One region of the Rossellomorea marisflavi genome, then DNA from elsewhere that is predicted to be linked to it. Evidence: riboswitches for the same ligand, from Rfam matches in the RefSeq annotation. Region 1 holds a riboswitch; each other region holds the start of a gene.
The links. Region 1 has a riboswitch for cobalamin ahead of K6T23_RS08765 (ribonucleoside-diphosphate reductase subunit alpha). Riboswitches for the same ligand answer to the same signal wherever they lie in the genome.
Positions count from the first base shown of each region.

Region 2: linked by a shared signal. The riboswitch ahead of K6T23_RS16470 (hypothetical protein) and the one ahead of K6T23_RS08765 (ribonucleoside-diphosphate reductase subunit alpha) in region 1 are both predicted to bind cobalamin.
Region 3: linked by a shared signal. The riboswitch ahead of metE (5-methyltetrahydropteroyltriglutamate--homocysteine S-methyltransferase) and the one ahead of K6T23_RS08765 (ribonucleoside-diphosphate reductase subunit alpha) in region 1 are both predicted to bind cobalamin.

Region 1 is NZ_CP081870.1:1,634,467-1,642,257, forward strand. It holds gene K6T23_RS08740 (nucleoside hydrolase) at 1-655, opposite strand, end outside; gene K6T23_RS08745 (MurR/RpiR family transcriptional regulator) at 713-1,558, opposite strand; gene gndA (NADP-dependent phosphogluconate dehydrogenase) at 1,731-3,143, shown strand; gene K6T23_RS08755 (hypothetical protein) at 3,184-3,354, opposite strand; gene K6T23_RS08760 (SurA N-terminal domain-containing protein) at 3,450-4,220, opposite strand; cobalamin riboswitch at 4,754-4,934, shown strand; gene K6T23_RS08765 (ribonucleoside-diphosphate reductase subunit alpha) at 5,080-7,317, shown strand; gene K6T23_RS08770 (ribonucleotide-diphosphate reductase subunit beta) at 7,336-7,791, shown strand, end outside.
Region 2 is NZ_CP081870.1:3,158,180-3,165,970, forward strand. It holds gene K6T23_RS16450 (glucose 1-dehydrogenase) at 1-233, shown strand, start outside; gene K6T23_RS16455 (GNAT family N-acetyltransferase) at 542-1,330, shown strand; gene K6T23_RS16460 (biotin transporter BioY) at 1,666-2,220, opposite strand; gene K6T23_RS16465 (ABC transporter substrate-binding protein) at 2,322-3,248, opposite strand; gene K6T23_RS16470 (hypothetical protein) at 3,253-3,792, opposite strand; cobalamin riboswitch at 3,926-4,108, opposite strand; gene K6T23_RS16475 (hypothetical protein) at 4,237-4,569, shown strand; gene K6T23_RS16480 (YwqG family protein) at 4,844-5,656, opposite strand; gene K6T23_RS16485 (DUF2584 domain-containing protein) at 5,743-5,985, opposite strand; gene K6T23_RS16490 (alpha/beta hydrolase family protein) at 5,989-6,777, opposite strand; gene K6T23_RS16495 (ABC transporter substrate-binding protein) at 6,922-7,791, shown strand, end outside.
Region 3 is NZ_CP081870.1:1,293,542-1,301,332, forward strand. It holds gene K6T23_RS06945 (MurR/RpiR family transcriptional regulator) at 1-720, shown strand, start outside; gene K6T23_RS06950 (PTS sugar transporter subunit IIB) at 720-1,025, shown strand; gene K6T23_RS06955 (PTS sugar transporter subunit IIC) at 1,051-2,328, shown strand; gene K6T23_RS06960 (hypothetical protein) at 2,451-2,744, shown strand; gene K6T23_RS06965 (6-phospho-beta-glucosidase) at 2,751-4,088, shown strand; SAM riboswitch class I at 4,242-4,350, shown strand; cobalamin riboswitch at 4,412-4,596, shown strand; gene metE (5-methyltetrahydropteroyltriglutamate--homocysteine S-methyltransferase) at 4,736-7,009, shown strand; gene K6T23_RS06975 (glycoside hydrolase family 10-like protein) at 7,073-7,791, opposite strand, start outside.

The DNA of each region.
Region 1 (7,791 bases):
CTTTAAGAATCGAGGTGAGACCCGTACCCGACGCAGGAGAGGATGTGATCATATCGATATGTGATGATGTCACGATCGCCCGATTGGTCACGTTGAGGGGGAAGAGGCTGATGCGCGGTACCGTGGAAAGGATGGCGTGACTGGCGACGGGGTCACCGTGGAAGTTGGCTTCGGCTGTTTCTGTCACATTTCCCGGAACAAGGAAAGCGCCTCCCATGATATAGAACCCGGACACCTGATCGATGAACCCCTCGTCAAGAATGATGGCAACGGCAAGGGAGGTACTCCTTCCAAGGTCCAGGATGTGTACATCGTCATAGGAACGGACGATCTTGAAGATCTCGCTGAACTCTTTGAAGCTTCCTTTGAAGGTGGCCGGAGGAGTGATGGGGCCAAGTCCATCCGGTCCGTGGATCTCAGGGTAATAAACAGGCGTTTTCCCCGTACACGAACGGGTGGCACCCATGATGACGGGGATGTCTTTTTGACCTGCAAGGTCCAGGATATAAGCGATATTATTCGCGGCTTTATCACGTGCTGTATTTCCATAACCCGATACGATTCCGATCACCCGGATGTCAGGATGCATGAGGGTATACATGATGGCCAGGGTATCATCGATACCCGGGTCAGCGAATATCAATACATTCTTCACACTTCTTCACCTCCTTCCCTCACTATATGAAATGGAAAAGGAAGGTTATGCCAACCCTCAGATCTTCTTCACGGAGATGGCGTCCCTCATTTTTTGGAGTGACCTTGAGGACTGATCTTTCCGTTTCATCATAATGGTCACATAAAGAGCGTCGACGATGCTCAGTTGACCGATACGGGAAGCGAGTGCTTCTGATCGGTAATCGGTTTCTTGTGAGGAAGTGAAAAGAGACACGTCAACACCTAGACTCATGGGGGACTTGGCAAAGTGGGTGATGGCAATGGTCGGAACGCCGTTGCCCTTCGCTACCTCCAATACCTCGAGTAGATCCTTATTCGCTCCTGAATGGGAAATGAAAAAGATGAGGTCTTCACTGGCTAGCTGGGATGCTGATATCAGTTGCATGTGGGAGTCGTTATAAGCAGTGGTCGTCATGCCGGTACGAAGGAATTTGTGATGGGCATCCATGGCAACGAATCCTGATCCCCCGGTTCCATAAAATTCAATTCTGCGTGCCTTCAGCATCATCGCAACCGCCGATGTAAATGATTCCTCATCCATGATGGCGATGGAATCTTCCAACGTCCGGATGTTGGAGCGGAACACCTTTTGAGCAATGACTTTTTCACTATCACCTTCTTCAATCGTTTCATGAATGTCATCCAGGGGGGTGACGATTTCTGCCGCCAAGGAAATCTTCATGGCCTGATAGCCCTTGAAACCGATGCGTTTGCAGAACCTGAAGACGGTGGCGTCGGCTACGGAAAGATCTTCTGCAAGCTGACTGATGGTAGAATGGATAATTTTTTCAGGGTCAGCAATAATAGTATTGGCTATTTTCTTTTCTTTTTCGCTGAATTGAGAATAGTGGGACCGGATGCGTGGTAAACAATGTTGAGGTATATCGTTTTGCCGCAAGGTGAGGCCTCCTTATAAGGGATGATGGATGAAAATTATTTTAACCTATTGTACAATAGAAAAAAATATTATTTCAAATATAGTATCAAGAAAATTTATTTCGTATTATACTATGGATGATGAAATGATGTTTATACAACTGAAAGGATGATGAAAAATGGGACAACAACAAATCGGTGTAGTCGGCGTCGGCGTCATGGGGAAAAGCCTTGCGCTGAATTTTGAAAGCCGTGGATATAAGGTTGCAATCTACGACGTGTCAGAAGAGAAAGTGGCAGGTGCCCTTCAGGAGCATCAGGATAAAAATCTGACAGGTTTCCACCAGGTGGAAAAATTCATCGACTCTCTTGAAGTGCCAAGGAAGATCATGATGATGGTACCGGCAGGAAAAATCACGGATCTTGCCATTGAATCCATCCTACCACACCTGGATAAAGGGGATATCCTCATCGACGGAGGAAATACATACTTCGAAGATACGGTGAGACGCAACAAGGAGCTCGCTGAGCGTGGAATCAACTTCATCGGTGCCGGAGTATCCGGTGGAGAAGAAGGGGCCCTATACGGTCCTGCAATCATGCCTAGCGGCCAGAAAGAAGCCTATGACCTCGTGGAGCCATTCCTTACTAGCATTGCAGCGAAAGTAAAAGGGGATGCATGTAGCACGTATATCGGTCCTGACGGCTCCGGTCACTATGTGAAAATGGTGCATAATGGCATTGAGTACAGCGATATGCAGCTGATCTGTGAAGCCTACTATTTGATGAAGAATGTCCTTGGATTGAGCGCACAGGAGCTTCATGAAACATTCAAGGAATGGAATGAAGGTGAACTTGACAGTTACCTTATCGAGATCACGGCCGATATCTTCACTAAGATCGATGAAGAGACGGGAGAACCTCTCGTTGAAAGGATCCTCGATACAGCTGGTCAGAAGGGAACCGGTAAATGGACAAGTGTAAGTGCACTTGATCTTGGCGTACCGCTTTCCATTATTACGGAATCCGTTTTTGCACGGTTCATCTCGGCCATGAAGGACGAGCGTGTGAAAGCGAGTAAGATCCTGAAGGGGCCAAAAAACCAAACCTTTTCAGGCAACAAGGAAGAATTCATCGAGAGCATCCGTAAAGCTCTTTATCTGAGCAAGATCTGTTCTTATGCACAAGGCTTCGCCCAGCTTCAAGTTGCTTCAAAGGAATATGGTTGGAATCTGAAACTCGGTGAACTGGCGAAAATCTTTAGAGGGGGATGCATCATCCGCGCTGGATTCCTCGAAGAAATCATGAATGCCTATGACCGTGATGGCGAGCTTTCAAATCTTCTCCTTGATGATTACTTCAAAGGCATCGTTGAAGGCTACCAGGAAGATGCACGTGAAGTCGTGGCGACAGCGATCAAGCTTGGAGTGCCTGTACCTGGACTTGCCAGTGCCCTCGCCTATTACGACAGCTACCGTTCTGAATCGCTCCCTGCGAACCTCCTTCAGGCACAACGGGACTACTTTGGTGCCCATACGTATCAGCGGAAAGATAAAGAAGGTGTCTTCCACACTGACTGGCTGAGAAAATAATACGAAAAACAAGCCTGGCTTCGACGCCAGGCTTGTTTTGTTATTCTTCGCTAGAAGAAGAATCTTTGCTTTTATGCTTTTTCTTCTCATCCTGGAGGTCTTTTTTTAAGTCATCCAAGGGAATGGAGTCGACTGTCTGTTCCTTTTCACGATCCAGGATCTCACGGTCTTCACCCGTCTGTTCTGGTTGGTCGTTCTTATTTCTTGCCACGTCAGTTCCTCCTTTCCGTCTTGGTAGTTCAATACCCTCAACGTTCAGTGGGAAACATAAAAAAAAGGACATCCGTCGGGATGTCCTTTTTGAAATTAGATTTTCACGTCGACTTTTGCATTTTTCTTGAGATCTTCCACGTGCTTCACAAGCTGTTCTTGTTTCTTTTGCTGTTCAAGCTGTGATTTGAGCTGAGGCTCGACATCTTCAAGTTTTGGTGCATCTTTTGAATCTTGGCCGCTTTGGCTCGCGTACTGTTCGTACATTTTCTTCACTTCATCGTCCGTTACTTTTTCGGTCTTGATTTCTTTATCGACATATTTTGTATATTTGATGTTTTCCGCGATTTGATTTTTCAGTTCATCCATGGTGAATCCGGCATCTTTCATGGCAGCATTGAACTTTTTATCATCCTCATATTGCTTTTTGACTTCTTCGAGCTGCTTGTCCACTTCGTCATCTGAAGCTTTGTACCCTTTTTTATCCGCTTGTTGAAGCAGAAGGGTCTGACCTACAAGACTGTCGATCGTTTGTTCTTTGATCTGCTTGGCAGCATCCTTAGAGGTTGGATCCTGACCCATTTGCTGATATTGCATTTGAGAAGAAGATAGTACGTTGTTGTAATCTTCCCCTTTGATTTTCTCATCATTTACGATGGCGACGACTTTATCGTTGTCGACTTTCTGCTTGTCCATCTTTTTTTGCATTTCTTTCATTTGTTTCGCTTGTTCTTCCTCGCTTTTTGCCTGTTCGGAGGATTTTTTACTATCATCGGATTTTTTTGCACTATCGTCATTAGCCCCGCAAGCTGCGAGCAGCAGTACGGTCATAGCCGCTAAAAGGATCGTGAGTAAATGTTTATTCATAGTGATCTCCTTTCGAAACTGGGTTTCAAGCTTCTAAATGGCATTTTAAAGGATTCCTCAAGAAAAAGAAAGTATTTGGGGCGATTAATTTCCTTGTAATTCCCTTGAAATAGAAGAGAAGCCTTGAAAAGTGCGGGTTTATCACAAGGGAAGCGTGTGACGGCCAGGTGAATGAAACATAACTGTAAGGAATTCAGGGTAAAAAAGGAGCCGCTGCAGATGGGGTACCATCTCAACGGCTCAAAATAATAGGGGACCTAAGAATACGGTCAAAACAACCTTCTATTGCATCATAAAGGGATAACAGCATTTCCTCAAGGGAAGTCTGGCGTCATGTGGACCGATATGGGTGGATTACACGCTGTCTTGTTCTGCTCTTCTATGGAATTTAACGAATAAAATAATTGTAGGCATAAATTCATCTTGCTTTCATTCTTTTCATTTGAGCTTCTCTGTTGTAAAATGTAGAAAGTTGGTTTAATATAAAAGACGCAACATATTGTGTTTTGTTTAAACTTCATAACAATATATTGTTTATAACCTATGATTGTGGTGTCGGATATCGACTTAAAAGGGAACCCGGTGAAATTCCGGGACTGTCCCCGCAACTGTAAGTGCAAACGAAAGAAGGAATGCCACTGTCCATCGGACGGGAAGGCCTTCGAGTAGGCAAAAAGCACAAGTCAGGAGACCTGCCATGATCAGTACGTGTTATCTTCTTCGGGAATTGGGAGGATAGGCGAGGATTACCTTTGGCGTAGTATGCCTTGTGAATCTATCGTTTATGACTGCCCATCCTATCTTAATAGGATGGGCTTTTTTTATCCTCTCCCGACTAATTAAAGGGAGGAATACTAATATGACATCAACCATTAACGGAACAACGGCATCCCATAGAGCGGAACGTCTACTAAACGGGCTTCGGGAAAGCCATGAATCATTGAACTGGGAGGAATACACTCAAAAGGTATCCCTGTATACAGAAGATCAGCCGGGAGTGGAAGAAAAACAGCTTCTTCAGTTTTTGATCCTGTCGGCTGTTGAGCGGATCTCATCCAATGAACCTGATTGGACGTACGTGGCGGCCTCGCTTTATCTGAAGAATCTTTATGCCATCAGTGCAAATGCAAGGGGCATGGAGCCATATAAAGGCCTGCATGAACTTATCGGGACACTCACAGAGAAGAATTTGTACTCTCCAACATTACTGAATGCCTACAGCAAGGAGGAGGTGGATCATCTCGAGGGTCTCATCCGTCCTGAACGGGATGAACTGTTCACTTACATAGGAATTGTCACGCTGTCAGAGCGTTATCTCACCAAGGACCATGCAGGAGTCCTATATGAACTTCCACAGGAGCGATTCATGATCATTGCCATGACGCTACTGATGAATGAGCCGAAAGAACACAGGCTCATGCTCGTGGAGGAAGCGTATTGGGCGCTTTCAAACCTATATATGACCGTGGCGACCCCTACGTTCGCCAATGCAGGCAAGAGTTACGGACAGCTCTCGAGCTGCTTCATCGATACGGTGGAAGACGATCTGCGCAGCATCTACGACAGCAATACCGACGTGTCCACATTGAGTAAGAACGGAGGCGGGCTCGGTATCTATATGGGGAAAGTAAGAAGTCGCGGAAGTGATATCAAAGGATTCAAGGGGGTCAGCTCCGGTGTGATCCCGTGGATGAAGCAGCTGAACAATACGGCTGTCTCCGTGGATCAGCTCGGTCAGCGCCAGGGAGCCATCGCCGTCTATCTGGATGTGTGGCATAAAGATATCTTCTCCTTCCTCGATACGCGGCTGAACAACGGGGATGAGCGTCTTCGAACCCATGACCTGTTCACCGGTGTCTGTCTCCCAGACCTCTTCATGGAGCAAGTCGAGAACCGTGAGGACTGGTATCTGTTCGATCCCCATGAAGTAAAGACCATCATGGGCTATGCCCTTGAAGATCATTTCGATGAAGAAAAAGGATCCGGTTCGTTCCGGGAGAAATATTGGGAGTGCGTGAATGAGCCTGCTTTATCCAAAGAAGTCATCCCGGCGATCGATATCTTTAAGCGGATCATGATCTCCCAGCTTGAAACAGGCACGCCGTACATGTTCTATCGCGACAGTGTGAACCGTCAAAATGCGAATAGTCATAAGGGCATGATTTACTGCAGCAATCTTTGCACGGAAATCGCCCAAAATATGAGCCCGACTGTGATGGAAGAAGAAGTAGTCAAGGACGGGAAGATCATTACCTATAAAAATCCTGGAGACTATGTGGTGTGCAACCTGGCTTCCGTTTCCCTCGCAAGGACGGTACGGGACGGTCAGATGGAGCGCGTCGTCACCATCGGTGTGAGGCTCCTGGACAATGTCATTGATCTGAACGATATCCCGGTCCTGCAGGCTCAGCTGACGAATGCACGGTACAGGGGAATCGGACTCGGTACCTTCGGATGGCATCATCTCCTTGCCCTTGAAGGGATCAAATGGGAGAGCGATGAGGCAGTATCTTACTGTGATCATTTATATGAAGACATCGCCTACTTCACAATCAAGGCAAGTCAAAAGCTCGCGGAAGAAAAAGGGGCGTATCCTTACTTCCCGGGATCCGCTTGGGATACTGGAGCCTACTTCACGAATAAGGGATATGAAGGCGAGAGATGGTTGGACTTAAAAGACAAAGTGGCAAGCAAGGGAATCCGCAATGGGTATCTGATGGCAGTGGCCCCGAACTCTTCGACTTCCATCATTGCCGGTTCGACGGCAAGTATCGATCCACTCTTCAGACTGGAATATTCCGAAGAGAAGAAAGACTACAAGATCCCGGTCACGGCACCGGACCTATCGCCCAAAACGACCTGGTACTATAAAACCGCCTATCATGTGGATCAGCACTGGAGCATCAGACAGAACAAGGCAAGGCAGCATCATATCGATCAGGGGATTTCCTTCAACCTGTATGTGAGGAATGACATCAAGGCGATTGAGCTTCTTAACCTTCATATGGATGCGTGGAAATCGAATTTGAAAACAACCTATTATGTAAGGTCGACTTCTGTTGCAAACTTTGAAGAGTGCGAGAGTTGCCACAGCTAATAAGAAAGGATGGGAAATATGGAAGGATTGAAAAAACGGGTGCTCGTGGACGAGACAGCACCGAATAAATCAACAGGGATCGTCAACGGAGAAAGCTCGAACATCCTGAACTGGGATGATGTGCGCTATACGTGGGCATACCCTAAGTACAAGCGCATGCTCGGGAACTTCTGGACGCCGTTTGAGATCAATATGGCAAAAGACATCAAGCAGTTCCCGCAGTTGACGGAAAAAGAACAGGAGACGTTCCTTAAGATCATCGGCCTCCTGGCTCTCCTTGACAGTATCCAAACGGACTATGCTGGGAAAGTGGCAGATTATCTGACGGATTCGAGCGTGAACGCACTCATGATCATCCTTGCACAGCAGGAAGTAGTGCATAATCACTCCTACAGCTACGTGCTTTCAAGCATTGTACCGAAGAGCGTGCAAGATGAGGTGTTCGATTATTGGAAGAATGAGCCGATCCTGATG
Region 2 (7,791 bases), 1.5 Mb from region 1:
ACATCGGCCCCGGCGCCATGAACACACCGATCAACGCAGAGAAATTTTCCGATCCAGCTCAGCGTGCCGATGTGGAAAGCATGATACCAATGGGGTATATCGGTAAACCTGAAGAAGTCGCATCTGTTGCGGCCTTCCTCGCTTCCTCGGAAGCAAGCTACGTAACCGGCATCACCCTCTTCTGTGATGGCGGAATGACCAAATATCCTTCCTTCCAGGCAGGTAGGGGATAAGTAAAAAGGCTGGAACTCCATGTTTTAGTCATAGTAAAACCCGAATGCATTTGCCAAGATAAGGCGAATGCGTTCGGGTATTTTATTGTTTCCAGCGGTAAAGACTCCCTAAAGGAAGAGTCGCTGATGTTGAAATCCTACAGGCGTGCCGAGGAGGCTCACGGGCTACCCGCGGAAAGCGTAGTCTTACACGGAGATCATGAGCGGTGTATAGAAGTGGTATCTTATTATTTTTTCGAATTTTCCCTTTACTCTCCTCCCTTCTCTTGATATGATTACAAGAAAAAATTTACAGGGAGAGACCAAACATGATCAGACAACTGACCACCGAAGACGACTCTATCTGTCAGGACCTTATCACCCAGGCGCCTGCAGAGAACCTATTTATCATCGGGGATATCGAAGCCTTCGGGTACGACCAGGATTTCCAGAAGGTTTGGGGGGATTTCACCGATGAAGGAGTATTGCGCGGTGTACTCCTGAGATACAGGGAAAACTACATACCATATGCACCCGGTGAGTATGATGCAGAAGGATTTGCCTCCATCATCAATAAAGATGAGGAGTTCCTCTATATTTCAGGACTGAAAGAGATCGTTTCGAAGCTTGACCCTTTCATTTCCCGGGAGACGAAGCAGAAAAGGCATCTTCACTATGCCAAATGCACCCAAGGGGAATCACTCGATCAAAGTGACCTGTCCATGGTGAAAGAAGCGGGAATCGAAGACATCCCCGCCCTTGTCGAACTCCTTCTCACCGTTCCGGAATTCGAGCACTCCAATATCTCAGTGGAAAGCAAGGAGCACAGCATGAAAGCCGGTGCTGCCAGGAGCTATTACATTGAAGGGGACGGTCGTTTGGCTGCCTCCGCTTCCACTACCGCAGAGAACTCGAAATCGGCCATGATTGTCGGGGTCTGCACCCATGCCGATTACAAGAAAAGAGGCTACGCGAGTAAGTGCATGTCCAAGCTTGTGGGGGATCTTCTAAGGGAAGGAAAGGAGCTCTGCCTCTTCTATGATAACCCGGATGCAGGCAAGATCTATAAACGAATCGGATTTCATGACATCGGCTACTGGTCGATGTTCAGCTATTAAAAAGAGGCTGAGACGAACATGTTTTAGTCATAGAAAAACCCGAATCACTTGCCTACGATAAAGCAAATGATTCGGGTTTTACGTTCGTTTAATGAATATTCAAATTACATCGTTTCCAGCGGTTGATCGGAGTGCAAGACGAAGACTCCTGCGGGAAGAGTAGCTGATGTGAGACCCCGCAGGCGTGCCGAGGAGGCTCACGGGCTACCCGCGGAAAGCGAAGTCTTGCACGGAAATCATGAGCGGTATTAAGATCCTATACTGATCGTGTTCGGCATTAAAGGGGCCTTTTTTAGTTTTGTGCCCATCTCTTTCCTTTATTGTTCGAAAGCTCTTCAGGCGACTGCCGGCTTGATCAACCTGGCCTGCACCAAGCGATTGCGTACGACGATCCCAAGCCAACTGGCAAGGGCCGCCTTGATCACTCCTCCTACCAGGAACGGATAGACCCCTGCTGCCATCGCCTGGCTCCACCCAAGGTCTGCCACGAACTTCAACTGGATCGTCCCGAGAATCAGGGTCACGACCATCCCGACCAGATTGGCTACCATGGCCATGGGCAGGTTGAAAGAGGTTTTCTCCAGGATCAATCCTGTCACATAAGCCGCCGCGACGAAACCGAAGATGTACCCTCCCGTCGGTCCGACCAGGACATGGGCACCTCCGCTCATCCCTGCAAACACCGGGAGTCCGGCTGCACCGATAGCTGTGTATCCTATGAGGGCAAACGCCCCATAACGGCTCCCAAGAATCGTCGCCGTCAATCCCACTGCCAACGTCTGCCCGCTGATGGGCACGAGGGGCAGGGGAATCTCGATCTGCGCAAAGATTCCCGTGATCGCCGCAAACACCCCGCACTGAATAATCATTCTCAACCTGTCTCGATCCATTTACATGCACCCCTTAAAATATGTAAACTTAATTATATTATTAGTTTACATATTAAAAGCAAGTTTGAAAAGGCTTTCTTTTACACGATTATGATTGAATTCTAGAAAAGGTCCGGATAAACAGCCTTGGCTGTGATTTCGACTGCCTCACCGATCCTCGGGCCCGGTCGGGACATGACATCGGAATCAAGATAGATGACCCGTTCACCCTTCACGGCATCGATGGTGTCCCAGCCGGTCCTGGATTTGATTTCATCTACTGGATTTTCCACATAGTTCACTGTAGTCAGGATGGTTGCCGGGTTCCGTTTGATGATTTCTTCTTCTCCGAGCTTCGGCCAGCCCTCCTGATCGGCAAATACATTATCCACACCAGCAACCTGGAGGATCTCCTGCTGGAAGGTCGCGCTACCGGCCGTATAGATCTCAGGGGCTGGACTGATTTCAAAATAGACCTTTTCTTTTTCGTCAAGGGACTTGACCTTTTCCCCGACATCGGAGATTTGCTTCTTCATTCCTTCAATCACTTCGTTCCCCTTTTTTTGAGCCCCCATCACCTTTGCCACCTGTTCGATGTCGCCGTATACGTCGTCAAAGGTTTGAGCAGACTGGATGACGAAAACCGGAATGCCCGCATCCTCAAGCTGCTTGACTCCTGCTTCATCACCTGTTGTATAGGCAATCACCACGTCCGGATCCAAGGAAATCACTTTTTCCGTATTCACTGTCATGGAATCGGAGATGACCTCGAGATCCTCCACTTCCTTCGGATAATGATCGAATTCTGTCACCCCGACCACCTTGTCCCCTGCTCCGACTGCATACAGGATCTCTGTATTGCTCGGCTGCAGGGAAACGACGGTCTCCGGTACCTTTTTGAATGTGACTTCTTCTCCCCGGTCATCCTTGACGCTATAGGCAGTAGACTTTTCTTCTTTTTTCGTTGATGCTGTTTCTTCCCCGGCTCCACATCCTGATAGAATGAGACCGATGCTGATGAACAATCCGATCCATGCTTGTTTTTTCATCTCACTATTCTCCCTTGCCTGATTTTGATACTCCATAGGACTTGCTGATAAAAGGAATTTCTTTTACCCCTTCACCTTTATTCACATACACGGCCATGACAAACAGGACATTTGCCATCAGGTGCGCATATTTGAACAGCAGATTGTCCACTTTCTGTTCGAGGCTTACCTTATGAAGGGCCCTGACCGATTTCTTCGCTTCGCTCCTGCACGTATGAAGGACCGTCGCCGCGTAGCATCCCTGGGGAAGCAGGAACGTTCTGATTTCCTCTTCCACTTCGTTCACGTACGTGTCATACAGGTCGCTCAATCGCTGCAGATCCTGGAGGGTGATGGCCATCTCCCCCCGCACCGAACCATTCAGGTGATACGCCATCTCACAAAGATAAAGCAGATCTTCACGGACTCTCCCCTCTGTCAATGAAGAAGCCTGACCGATCCTCGTTGCCAGGGAATCCGTCCTGATCTCAAAGTCGACCGTCGACTGGGATTCCCTCATATACGGATAACAGATGTACCTGAAATCCTTTTTTCCCACATTCATCCTCCCTTTCTTCTCTTTTAGTGAATCACCGATCGTAGCGGAAACGGGCATAAAAAAAACCAGCCAAACGGCCGGCAATCATCATCAAAAAAGATGCATCAAGCCGCACCATCCCCTTAACTTCCGAAGAGCATAATACGATGGAAATCAGGCAGGTATCCTGGCTTGTGCATCATCCTACTTCAAGGCCCTTCCCGTTCAATGGTTGAACAGTGGGTTTTCCCTTGGTTCGTTAGCACTTACAGTTGCGGAAACAGCTCCGGTTTTTCACCGGATTCCCTTTATGCGCGAGCGCACCTGATTTCTGCGAAGGTCTATTCACTTAAGGACCATTATACCATGCGAGCCCCCTTGGGGTGTTTCTATTTTTTCAGATCCCTCTCATGAACCCGTCCGGTTCTGAATAGGAATGAAAAGGACAAACAAACAAGAAGGGATGATAGCATGAAATGGTTGATCCCACTGAGCTTCGTTTTCCTGCTGCTGGCAGGCTGCGGAAGTGAAGAAAAGAGCTACGAGTTGTGTGGATACGGGGATATGCTGGTGTTGAACGGGAAAGGATATGTGCTGCTGCCTGTGAAGAAGACGCTCACCCTCGACGGGAAAGCAGGGGTGATCAAGGAGAAGATCGGGGATGAGTTCCACCCTGAAAAAGACTATACGGCGAATCATCTGAAGAAGGGAACGGATCTTTATTATGTGAAGGACCACAGCACCTATCTCATCGCCAAGACTTCTGACGAACGATACCTCCTCTATGAAGAGATTGAAAAATGATGGACACGAACAGTGTAGGTTCTTTATGCCGCTCATGATTTCCGTGCAAGCCTTCGCTTTCCGCGGGTAGCCCGTGAGCCTCCTTGGCAGGCCTGCGGGTCTCACATTAGCTACTCTCCCGCAGGAGTCTATGTCTTGCACTCCAATCAACCGCTGGGACCAATAACATTCTTTTATTCCAAAAAAGGTGAAAACCCGAATTCAATCGCCTGATCGTAGGCAAATGAATTCGGGTTTTGCTATGACTAAAACATTTTTTGCAACCGGCCTTGTATTATGAACAATCCCAGTTATAGACCACATTGCCGAACTGTTTCTTCTTAAGATCTTCTTTTTTTATGAAGAAGTTGGCAATGCCGCAGTCACCCCACATCATGTCCACTTCATCATCCGAGTCGATTTGAAGCAGCAGGAGTGCATGATCCTGATTTTCATACTGACGCGGATCCTCCTGTGTGAAGCCCGGATATCCTCCGATCTTATGTCCGAAACCGCTCTGGGTTTCATAGAATTCATCCATGAGGGCGTCTGCCTCTTCACCATCATCGGTCATGGATTCAAACAGATCCCAGCTTTCCTTCCCGAACACCTTCTCGAAGCGGTAGTCGCCGGCGCTGATTGTTTCACTGGTCAATTCCGCCAGGACGGCACCTTCCTTCGTGACAGGGAAATACACGTCATCGGGGATTTTCACGAAAGAAAAATCGGATATCAGCTCTTCTTTCGGCAGGAACGGCTCTTCTATAAATCTGATGCGGAAATCCTTTTGGTCCTGCTTCTGGTCGATGTTCATTCCGTACAGATCATCATGTACCGAAATGAAGATCTGCAGAAGTCCTGATTCGGGATAATCTTCGAGCTTCGGGAGCTGACCGAAATTGATCTGGGCCAACAGTTTCATCGGGTGCCCCTCCCCGTCCACAGGATACTCATCCGCCTTCGGGAAATATGGATCCCCGGCGATCTTACTATCATAAGGGCCAGTTTTCCCTTCTTTTATATGTAGATGGACAGACGGAATCTCCGTTCCATCAAGTGCTGTACGGTAAGGGGCCAGCTTCGCTTGCAGGTTGACCGATTGTGCCACATTCATCTCCTCCTTGGAAAAAAAGCTTCTTTTTCCCATCATACAGAAAGGATTCCTGCCTGTCATCGATGAACCTGCCGGCTACTTCAGTTTGTCGAGTTCAAAGAAAGCAGCCGGTACGTAATCGATGTTTCTCCGTCTTTCCAACTTAGTTTTTCGATTCGGCCGATGGCGTTCGGCTCGCTGTGTTTAGTCACCCTTACTTCAATGGGAATCTCCATCGGGTAGAGGCGGTACCCCTCTTTCACAAGCGTGAAGAGATTCTCTTCCTCTCTAATTTCGTTATTCTTCGTTACGATCATGGTGTTCAGTTCCATCGGCATGCCCATTGCTCATTCCCCCTCTTGTTTTTTCATCCACTCACACATTCCTGCAACGATTTCCTGATTCTTACGTGGCGGGAAATAATGCGTGTAGGCTTGATAATACTGTGTCTCAACGGTTTTCCCCATTTCCCTCAGCCCCGCTTCAAGGCGGTGGGCATGTTCGATGGAGACGTTCTGATCCTGTTCACCGTGAATGATCAGGACCGGTGCCTTCAGGCGATCAAGCTGGAAGAGCGGCGTTCTCCACTCATAACGCTCGGGTACTTTCTTCGGGGTTCCGCCGATGACGCGTTTCATCATGCGGCGCAGATCGACCCGCTCTTCGTATGTAAGGAACATGTCCGTTACTCCTCCCCAGGAGACGACGGAAGCAACATCAGGCTGTTCGATGGCCGTCAGAAGGGCCATCACCCCGCCGCGGGAGAATCCGAACACATGGATCCCTCCTGTCACCCGAGGATGATCCCGCAGAAGTTCCACTCCAGATACGGCATCCTCGCGATCATCACCGGCAAAGTCCTCGCTTCCCTCTCCACCGAGGTTCCCCCGGTAATAAGGGGCAAAGACGATGAAGCCGTGGGAAGCAAACTGGCCGATCCTCGCTGGCCTCACTTTCCCCACTCCCTTGATTCCTCCCCTTAAGTATAGGAAGCCGGGGTACCCGCTGCCGTTCGCTGGCTCCGCAAGCATCCCCTTCACCTTCAATCCGCCAGACATATACGTCAGCTCGTACATCCTGATCGAAGGATTCGGGGAAGGGAATTCATATTTTTGTATAATCGTCCCGTTTTTCATCATCTCTTCCTTTCCCATGGGTATTCACACATATTTTACCCCAAACATACAATGGTTTAGCAAATGAAAACCGTGCGTGACAGGTAAAATGTCGGTCATGCAGTAAAGGAGGAAACGGCTGTGAAAAAGTGGATACGGACCGGCATGGCAGTCGCCGGAATTGCTTTATTGACCTCAGGCTGCGGGAAACAGGCAGAACCCCTTGAGAAAGTACGTGTGGCAGAAGTCACCCGATCGATCTTCTATGCACCCGAATATGTAGCAATAGAGAAAGGATTCTTCGAAGACGAAGGATTGAATGTCGAGCTGAAAACCACCTGGGGCGGGGACAAGACGATGACGGCCCTCCTGTCGAACGGAGCCGACATCGCCCTTGTCGGATCGGAAACGTCCATTTATGTCCACGCACAGGGCTCGGATGACCCGGTGATCAACTTCGCCCAGCTCACCCAGACAGACGGTACCTTCCTTGTCTCCAGGGAAAAGGTGGAGAACTTCGAGTGGGATCAGTTGAAGGGAACGACCTTCCTCGGCCAGCGTAAAGGCGGCATGCCACAGATGGTCGGCGAATATGTGCTGAAGGAGCACGGCATCGATCCGCACAAGGATCTCGACTTGATCCAGAACATCGATTTCGCCAATGTGGCGAATGCCTTCGCATCCGGTACAGGTGACTATGTACAGCTGTTCGAACCGACCGCTTCCATCTTCGAGAAAGAAGGAAAAGGCCATATTGTCGCCTCATTCGGCACCGAGTCCGGACATGTGCCTTATACGACCTTCATGGCAAAAGAAAGCTACATGAACAAGAACGATGAAACCGTCGATAAGTTCACCCGTGCCCTCTATAAGGCACAGCAATGGGTCGATCAAGCTAGTGCGAAAGAGATCTCCGATGTGATTGCACCGTACTTCGAGGATACAGATCCCGGCATTATGGAAACCGTCGTGGACCGCTACAAATCACAAGGCTCCTATGCTACCGATCCGATACTCGATCAGGAAGAGTGGGAA
Region 3 (7,791 bases), 340 kb from region 1:
AGCGAGGCGGCGATCATCCGTTTTTGTAAACGGATCGGCATCAACTCCTTCAGCGGGTTGAAGATCGAACTTGCCAAAACCTCATGGATCGAGGAACCGGAAAATCCCGAAGTGAACACACTTTTACACTTTGAGGACAGTCTGGAAACAGTATTCAGTAAAGTGACGATGAATACGTACCAGGCCATCAAGAACACGGAGAAACTGTTCTCGGTGGAGGAGCTCGAGCGTGCGGTGGAAGCACTGCACCACGCCGATCGCGTCTATCTATACGGAGTCGGAGGTTCTGCTGTCGTGGCGGAGGACTTCACCCAGAAGATCCTCAGGCTCAATTATCTGGCCTTCCAGGCGGGGGATATCCACGTCCAGATGATGATGGCAGCGAATATGACGAAGAACGATGTCCTGTTCGTCGTTTCAACATCCGGTCAGACGAAGGAAATCCTGAGGCTCATGACCGTGGCACAGGAAAAAGGGGCGAAAATCATCCTCCTTACCCAGCACGGGAAGTCTCAGGCGAGAAAGCTTGCCGATATCGTCCTGACGATCTCGGAAGAGGAGAACAATATTAGGATCGGTACGATGACGGCACGCATTGCGCAGCTCGTCATCATAGACGCCCTGTTTGTTGCATTATGTATGAAGAAAGGACATGGCGTCTTCGAACAAATCGTCGAGACCCATAATATCGTCCAACGAATGAAAAAGGAGGAAGATTGATGAAAGTATTATTTGTATGTGCAGGTGGGATGTCCAGTTCCATCGTCGTCAATGCATTGAAGAAAGAAGGGGCGAAAGAAGGGCTTGAAATGGACGTCCTGGCAATCGGGACGGGGGAAGTGGCCGATGAGATATCCAAGGGATGGGATGTCTGCATGGTAGCACCGCAGATCAGGCACCGCTTCGATCAGGTGAAGAAAGCGGCTGACGGGGCAAACGTACCATGTGGGCCGATCCCGCCACAGGCGTACTCACCGCTCGGTGGGGCCACATTATTGAAAACCGTCAAAGAATTGACGAACTAAAGGGGAAGAACAAGGGGGTAGGAACATGCAAAAGTTTGTAAATTTCCTGGAGAATAATTTATCCGGGCCAATGGCGAGACTTTCGGAACAAAGGCATTTGCAGGCGATCCGGGATGGGGTCATTTCTGCACTGCCGTTCATTATCGTAGGATCATTCTTTTTGATTGTGGCGTTCCCACCGCTGCCTGATGCAGGGGTATTCGGTGACATCAAGCAGTGGGCTGCAGATAATATTGTGGAAATCCTGATTCCATACCGTGTCACCATGTTCATCATGTCGCTCTATATAGCCTTCGGGATAGGATACAATCTATCGAAAAGCTATGGCCTCGATCCTCTTTCAGGCGCTCAGATGTCCGTAGCTGCACTTCTCTTAACTATTACACCTCAGGCAGTTGACGGCGCATGGATGCTTCCAATGACAAACCTCGGGGGACATGGATTATTCGTTGCCATGGTCGTCTCGATACTCGCTGTGGAGATACTCAGGTTCTGTAAAAAGAGAAATATTACAATCAAAATGCCAGAACAGGTACCACCATCCGTGGCACGAAGTTTTGAAGCACTGATTCCTGTTGCCTTCGTCATCTTGGGTGTATCGGCCATAACCGTTTGGGCAGGTCTTGATCTTCACCATTTGATCGGTGTGGCAGTCGCTCCTCTTGTAACGGCAGGGGACAGCATTTTTGGGGTATTGATTCCTGTTTTCTTAATTACATTCTTCTGGTCATTCGGAATTCACGGAGTATCAGTAGTAGGAACCGTTGCTCGTCCATTATGGGAAGTGTTCCTAGTGAACAATGCTGACGCTGTTGCAAACGGTCAGGTTATTCCGCATATCGCTCCGGAAACCTTCTACCAATGGTTCATCTGGATCGGTGGATCAGGAGCTACACTTGGGCTCGCTCTTGCTATGGTATTCTTCTCCCGTTCCAAGTATTTGAAAGCATTGGGTCGTACCAGTATCGTACCTGTTACGTTTAATATCAATGAACCGATCATCTTCGGGGCACCGATCGTCCTGAATCCAGTCTTGATCATTCCGTTTGTCATCACACCACTTATTACGGCAACCATTGCTTATGTAGCAACAGCTACAGGCATGATTTCGCCGACCTATATCATGCCGCCGTGGACCCTACCGGCACCAATCGGCGCATTCCTGGCAACAGGAGGAGATTGGCGGGCTGTCGTCATGGTCTTCATCAACATCGCTATTTCGTTCGCTATCTACTTCCCGTTCTTCAAGATGTATGATAGAAAAATGGTGCAAGTAGAAGAAAACGACCAACAAGCCGCTTGATCAATGTGGAAACTGGTCGATTACACCCCGTATAAACAGCAATATATGTAAGGAAGTGAACAGTGAAGCGGGAATCCATGGATCCCGCTTCTTCACTATGTACCCTAAGGAGAGTGAAGGAAATGACTGAGACTGTCATCCCCAGGAGGATTGGATTCAAAAGTGTATTCATTTTATTAATGACCGTATCCATCGGCTTATTATTATTGTCAAAGCCTTTAATAAGTGCAGGTTTGCCAAAGGAGTGGAGCATTTTTTTGGCAACGGGAATTTCGACTTCTCTAGGGTTGAGCCTCGTATTACTCAAGATTGAAGGGCCTGTAGAGGATCCTTCTATTAAGAAGAAGCGTTTATGGCTTGGTGTCGTCGTTAGTTTTGCCATCAGTTTTGTGCTGGCATTTGCAGTGAAAGGATAAGGAGGTATGAGCATGAATAAAGGCTTAAAAATCGTGACCATAGGCGGTGGCTCAAGCTACACGCCGGAGTTTGTGGAAGGCTTGATCAATCGATATGATGAGCTGCCTGTACGAGAGCTGTGGCTTGTGGATATCCCTGCTGGAAAAGATAAACTCGAAATTGTCGGGAGTCTTGCGCGGAGGATGGTGTCTAAGGCCGGTGTTCCCATGACCATTCACCTGGCTTTGGACAGGGAGGAAGCACTGAAGGATGCGGATTTTGTTACAACCCAGATGCGGGTCGGTCAGCTGAAGGCAAGGATCCAGGATGAAAGGCTGCCGATCAAGTACGGCATGATCGGGCAGGAAACGAACGGGGCAGGTGGACTATTCAAAGGCCTCCGCACGATTCCGGTTCTTCTTGAGATTGCAGAGGATATGCAGCGTCTTTGCCCTGATGCATGGCTGATCAATTTCACCAACCCGGCTGGGATGGTGACGGAGGCGTTGCTCCGATACAGCAAGCATTCCAAAGTCGTGGGCGTATGCAACCTGCCGATCAATACGAAGATGACCATTGCCAGGCTCCTTGGAGTAGAGGTCGCTTCCGTCGATATCCGGTTTGCCGGCTTGAATCATATGGTGTACGGACTGGATGTCACCGTCGATGGGGTGTCCGCTCTTGATGAGGTACTGGAACTGATGGGTGATGAGGATAAGCAGCTCAGCATGAAAAATATCGCCCCACTGCCATGGGATCCTGGCTTCTTGAAGGCTCTCGGAGTCATACCTTGTCCGTACCACCGGTATTTTTACAAAACCAGTGAGATCCTGGAGAAGCAACTGGAGGAATTCAAAACGGGGACAACCCGTGCCGAGGTCGTCCAACGATTGGAAGATGAATTGTTCGAGCTGTATAAAAACGAAGACCTTGATGTGAAGCCCCCGCAGCTTCAGGAGCGCGGAGGAGCCTACTACAGCGATGCCGCCTGCAATGTGATTTCTTCGATCTTCAATGATAAAGGGGATGTACAGACCCTGAACATCAGAAATGATGGCAGTATCACGGGCATCCCTGATGAGTCCGCCGTGGAAGTGAACTGTATCGTGACCAAAGAAGGGCCGAAACCGATCCATATCGGTGAACTGCCTGTAGCCGTCAGTGGACTTGTTCAACAAATCAAATCCTTTGAGCGGACCGCGGCAGAAGCAGCCGTGTCAGGCTCCTACGAAAAAGCCCTTCTGGCCATGGCGATCAATCCACTGGTCACAAGTGATTCAAGAGCGAAACCATTATTGGATGAACTGCTGGACGTCCACCGCGAATTTCTTCCTGCGTTCCATGCAAAGTCGACCCTCCTCTGAAGTGCCAGAGGGGGCATTTTTTATGGCAACGAGTTTAGCTGGAGTGACCCCTACGGCAAGTAGGACCTTCGGACGAATGTTAGAAATATTTTGACAAAGCAAAAGCTGGCATGCTAGTATTACCCTATTCAACGGACAAATATATGATCGATACTCTTATGAAGAGCGGTGGAGGGACTGGCCCTGTGAAACCCGGCAACCATTCAACACTTGTTGAAAAGGTGCTAATTCCTGCAAAGCGTCATGCTTTGGAAAATAAGAGAGGACATCCCTTTACCGGGCCTCTCTATCGTGGAGAGGCTTTTTTCGTTGAGGTGAGAACTGAATAGGAAGATGCGACAGGTGCCGTGTGGAAGCATGGCTGAAAAGGGAAACCGGTGAAAGTCCGGTACGGTCCCGCCACTGTAAGGGGAAGCAACTTATCACATCCACTGTTTCTAGAGGGAATGGGAAGGGATAAGGCGTGATGAACCTGAGTCAGGAGACCTGCCTGTTGTGTGCACTTAAGCTCTACGGGTCATAGAGGGGAGTGAGGTACGCGTGTTGACATCATAGGAATGTCGACGTTTATTCATTACGCGCAAAATCTCCCTTTCTCTGAAAGGGAGATTTTTTTATTGGAGAAAAAATGAGAAGGAGTGAGCAATATGGTTAAAAGTTCAAATCTAGGTTACCCGAGGATCGGTGAAAAACGAGAGTGGAAGAAAGCACTGGAGCAATTTTGGGAAGGAAAGCTAAAGGAAGAAGAATTTGTGGAGAAGACAGATGAGATCCGCCTTCGTCATCTTAAAAAGCAGTCGGATGCAGGGATCGACCTGATTCCTGTCGGGGACTTCAGCCTGTATGATCATGTATTGGATACGGCCGCCATGTTCGGGGTGGTCCCGAAGCGGTTCGGTCATGGGGGAGGGAAGGTCTCTCTGCAAACGTATTACGGTATGGCAAGGGGAACGGGGGATGCGGTGGCATCCACGATGACGAAATGGTTCAACACGAATTACCATTACATCGTTCCAGAACTTGAAGGGGCTACGCCTTCTTTGGCTGATAATCGCCCGCTCCGCTACTTCAAGGAAGCGAAGGAGCAGCTTGGCATCATTGGAAAGCCGGTGCTCATAGGTCCGGTTACGTTTGTAAAGTTGTCCAAAGGTTATGCCCCCGAAGAGTTTGATAGCGTGGTCGATTGGTTCGTCCCGCTGTATGCATCCATTCTAAAGGAGCTTGAAGAGGCTGGCGCCGAATGGGTTCAGATTGATGAACCCGTACTTTGTACCGACCTCACAGAGGATGAGTGGACGGTCCTTGAGCAGGTCTATGACACGTTGATCAAGGCAGCACCTGGAATCAAGGTCATTCTTCAAACCTACTTTGATCGCGTCAGTCGCTATGAGAGGGTGGTCAGGCTTCCGGTACATGGGATCGGATTGGATTTTGTACACGATGGTGGAGGTAATCGTCAGGCACTGAACACCCATGGATTCCCTGAAGATAAGGTCTTGGCTGCTGGAATCATTGATGGAAGGAATATTTGGAGGGCAGATCTTGATCGGACTCTCTCCTCGCTTAAGCAATTGGAGGGCATTGTTTCAAAGGATCGGTTAATCATTCAGCCGTCATCGAGCCTGCTCCATGTGCCCGTCACGGTCAAAGTAGAGGAAGGGCTGAGGAAACACCTCAAACGCACACTTTCTTTTGCAGATGAAAAGCTGCAGGAAATCGTTACGGTTACGGAGGCTGTCAAGGAAGGGCGTCCTTCTATCTCAAATGAGCTGAAGGAAAGCTCTGACTGTCTCGACAATATCGAACAATCCCGGACACTCAGAGAGAGTGAACAACTGGTCGAAAATGAAGTCCTTCAACGTGCTCCATTCTCTGAAAGGCGGGTCGTTCAGGAATCAGAGCTGGGTCTGCCCCTCTTCCCTACCACTACGATTGGAAGCTTTCCTCAGACTAAAGAGGTGCGGAAAGAACGGCTTAAGTGGAGGAGGGGGGACGTAAGTGATCAGGACTACCGGACGTTCATCCAGGAAGAGATTGAGAAGTGGATCGACATCCAGGAAAAAATCGGTTTGGACGTACTGGTGCACGGAGAATTTGAACGGACGGATATGGTGGAATACTTCGGTGAAAAGCTTGGGGGATTTGCCTTCACAAAGAATGGCTGGGTGCAGTCCTACGGATCGCGCTGTGTGAAACCTCCGATCATTCACGGGGACGTCAGCTTCCAAGAACCGATGACAGTGGATGAAACGGTCTTTGCGCAATCACTGACTGAAAAACCTGTGAAGGGCATGCTGACTGGTCCGATCACGATCATGAACTGGTCATTTGTCCGGACAGACATTCCGCGTTATGATGTGGCCAATCAGATTGCCCTGGCCTTGAGAAAAGAAGTCGAAGCCCTCGAGGAGAATGGAATCCGCATGATCCAAGTCGATGAACCGGCCCTCAGGGAGGGGATGCCCCTGCAGAAAGAAAAGAGGGCAGGCTACCTAGATGCTGCCGTCCACGCTTTCAAACTTGCGACGTCATCTGTGAAAAGCAGTACGCAAATCCACACCCATATGTGCTATTCGGAGTTTGGGGAAATCATCGAGAGTATCAAAGCGCTCGATGCGGACGTCATATCGATCGAAACGTCAAGGAGTCATGGGAATCTCATTCATTCCTTTGAGGAAAACACCTATAGTCAAGGTATCGGTCTCGGCGTCTATGACATACACAGCCCAAGGGTTCCGACGCTCGAGGAGATGACTCGGAACATTGAACGGGCCATTCGCGTCCTCGATCCGCAACTGTTCTGGATCAATCCTGACTGTGGTTTGAAAACACGCGGACCGAACGAAACCATCGAAGCACTCGTCGTGATGGTGGAGGCAGCGAAGAAGATGAGGGAAACCGTTCTGGCAGCTCAACAGTGAACGAACATAAAAAGTGCGGACAGCACCCGTCTGAGGACGGGGCTGTCCGCACTTTGCTTTGACCTAATGTTTAACACGTACCGTTTTGGCGTCGCGGCTTTCAAGACCGGTATCGGATACAGATGTAACTCCATACGTGTAGAGTCCCTTACCAGGAGGAACGTCTGTATAGGAATCTTCATCTGCATAGACGACATCGATGATATTGGCAGGATCATTATAATCGCCTTCACGAGGACCGTCAAACCGGTAGATGACAAACTTTCTTGCAGTGTGTTTCTTATCTTCAATCTCAAGTTTGACACTGCCATGTTTGGATTTCCCTTTTACTTTGGTCGGTTTTTTCGGCAGTTCCCTGTTATTCCAAGGAGTGGGCGGCGTCAAGGCTGTTTCTGTATAGATTTCTTCCTTCAGGATATCCGCATATCCCAGGCGATTGTTATAGAGCTGCTGAAGGGAGAAATGCATCTGTCCTTTTGCCGTGCCGTTTTCACGGTTATCCAGGATCTGTTCCGGTAGTTCATACGGGTCGTACCACTGCTGATCGAAGTTGTCACCAACCTTGTAGTCAGCCGTCCCGATATAGAGATGAACGGGGTGCTCATAGGCGTACTCAGTCACTTCATTGCTCCACCAATCGAGGAGGATGGAATAGTTTGCAGCGGCAAAGTCCCGGGACCAGTAGATTTGCGGAGTGATGTAGTCGATGCTGCCGTCTTTGATCCACTGACGCGTATCGGCGTAAAGATCATCGTAATTCGTCTGGCCTGCCGTCGTATCAC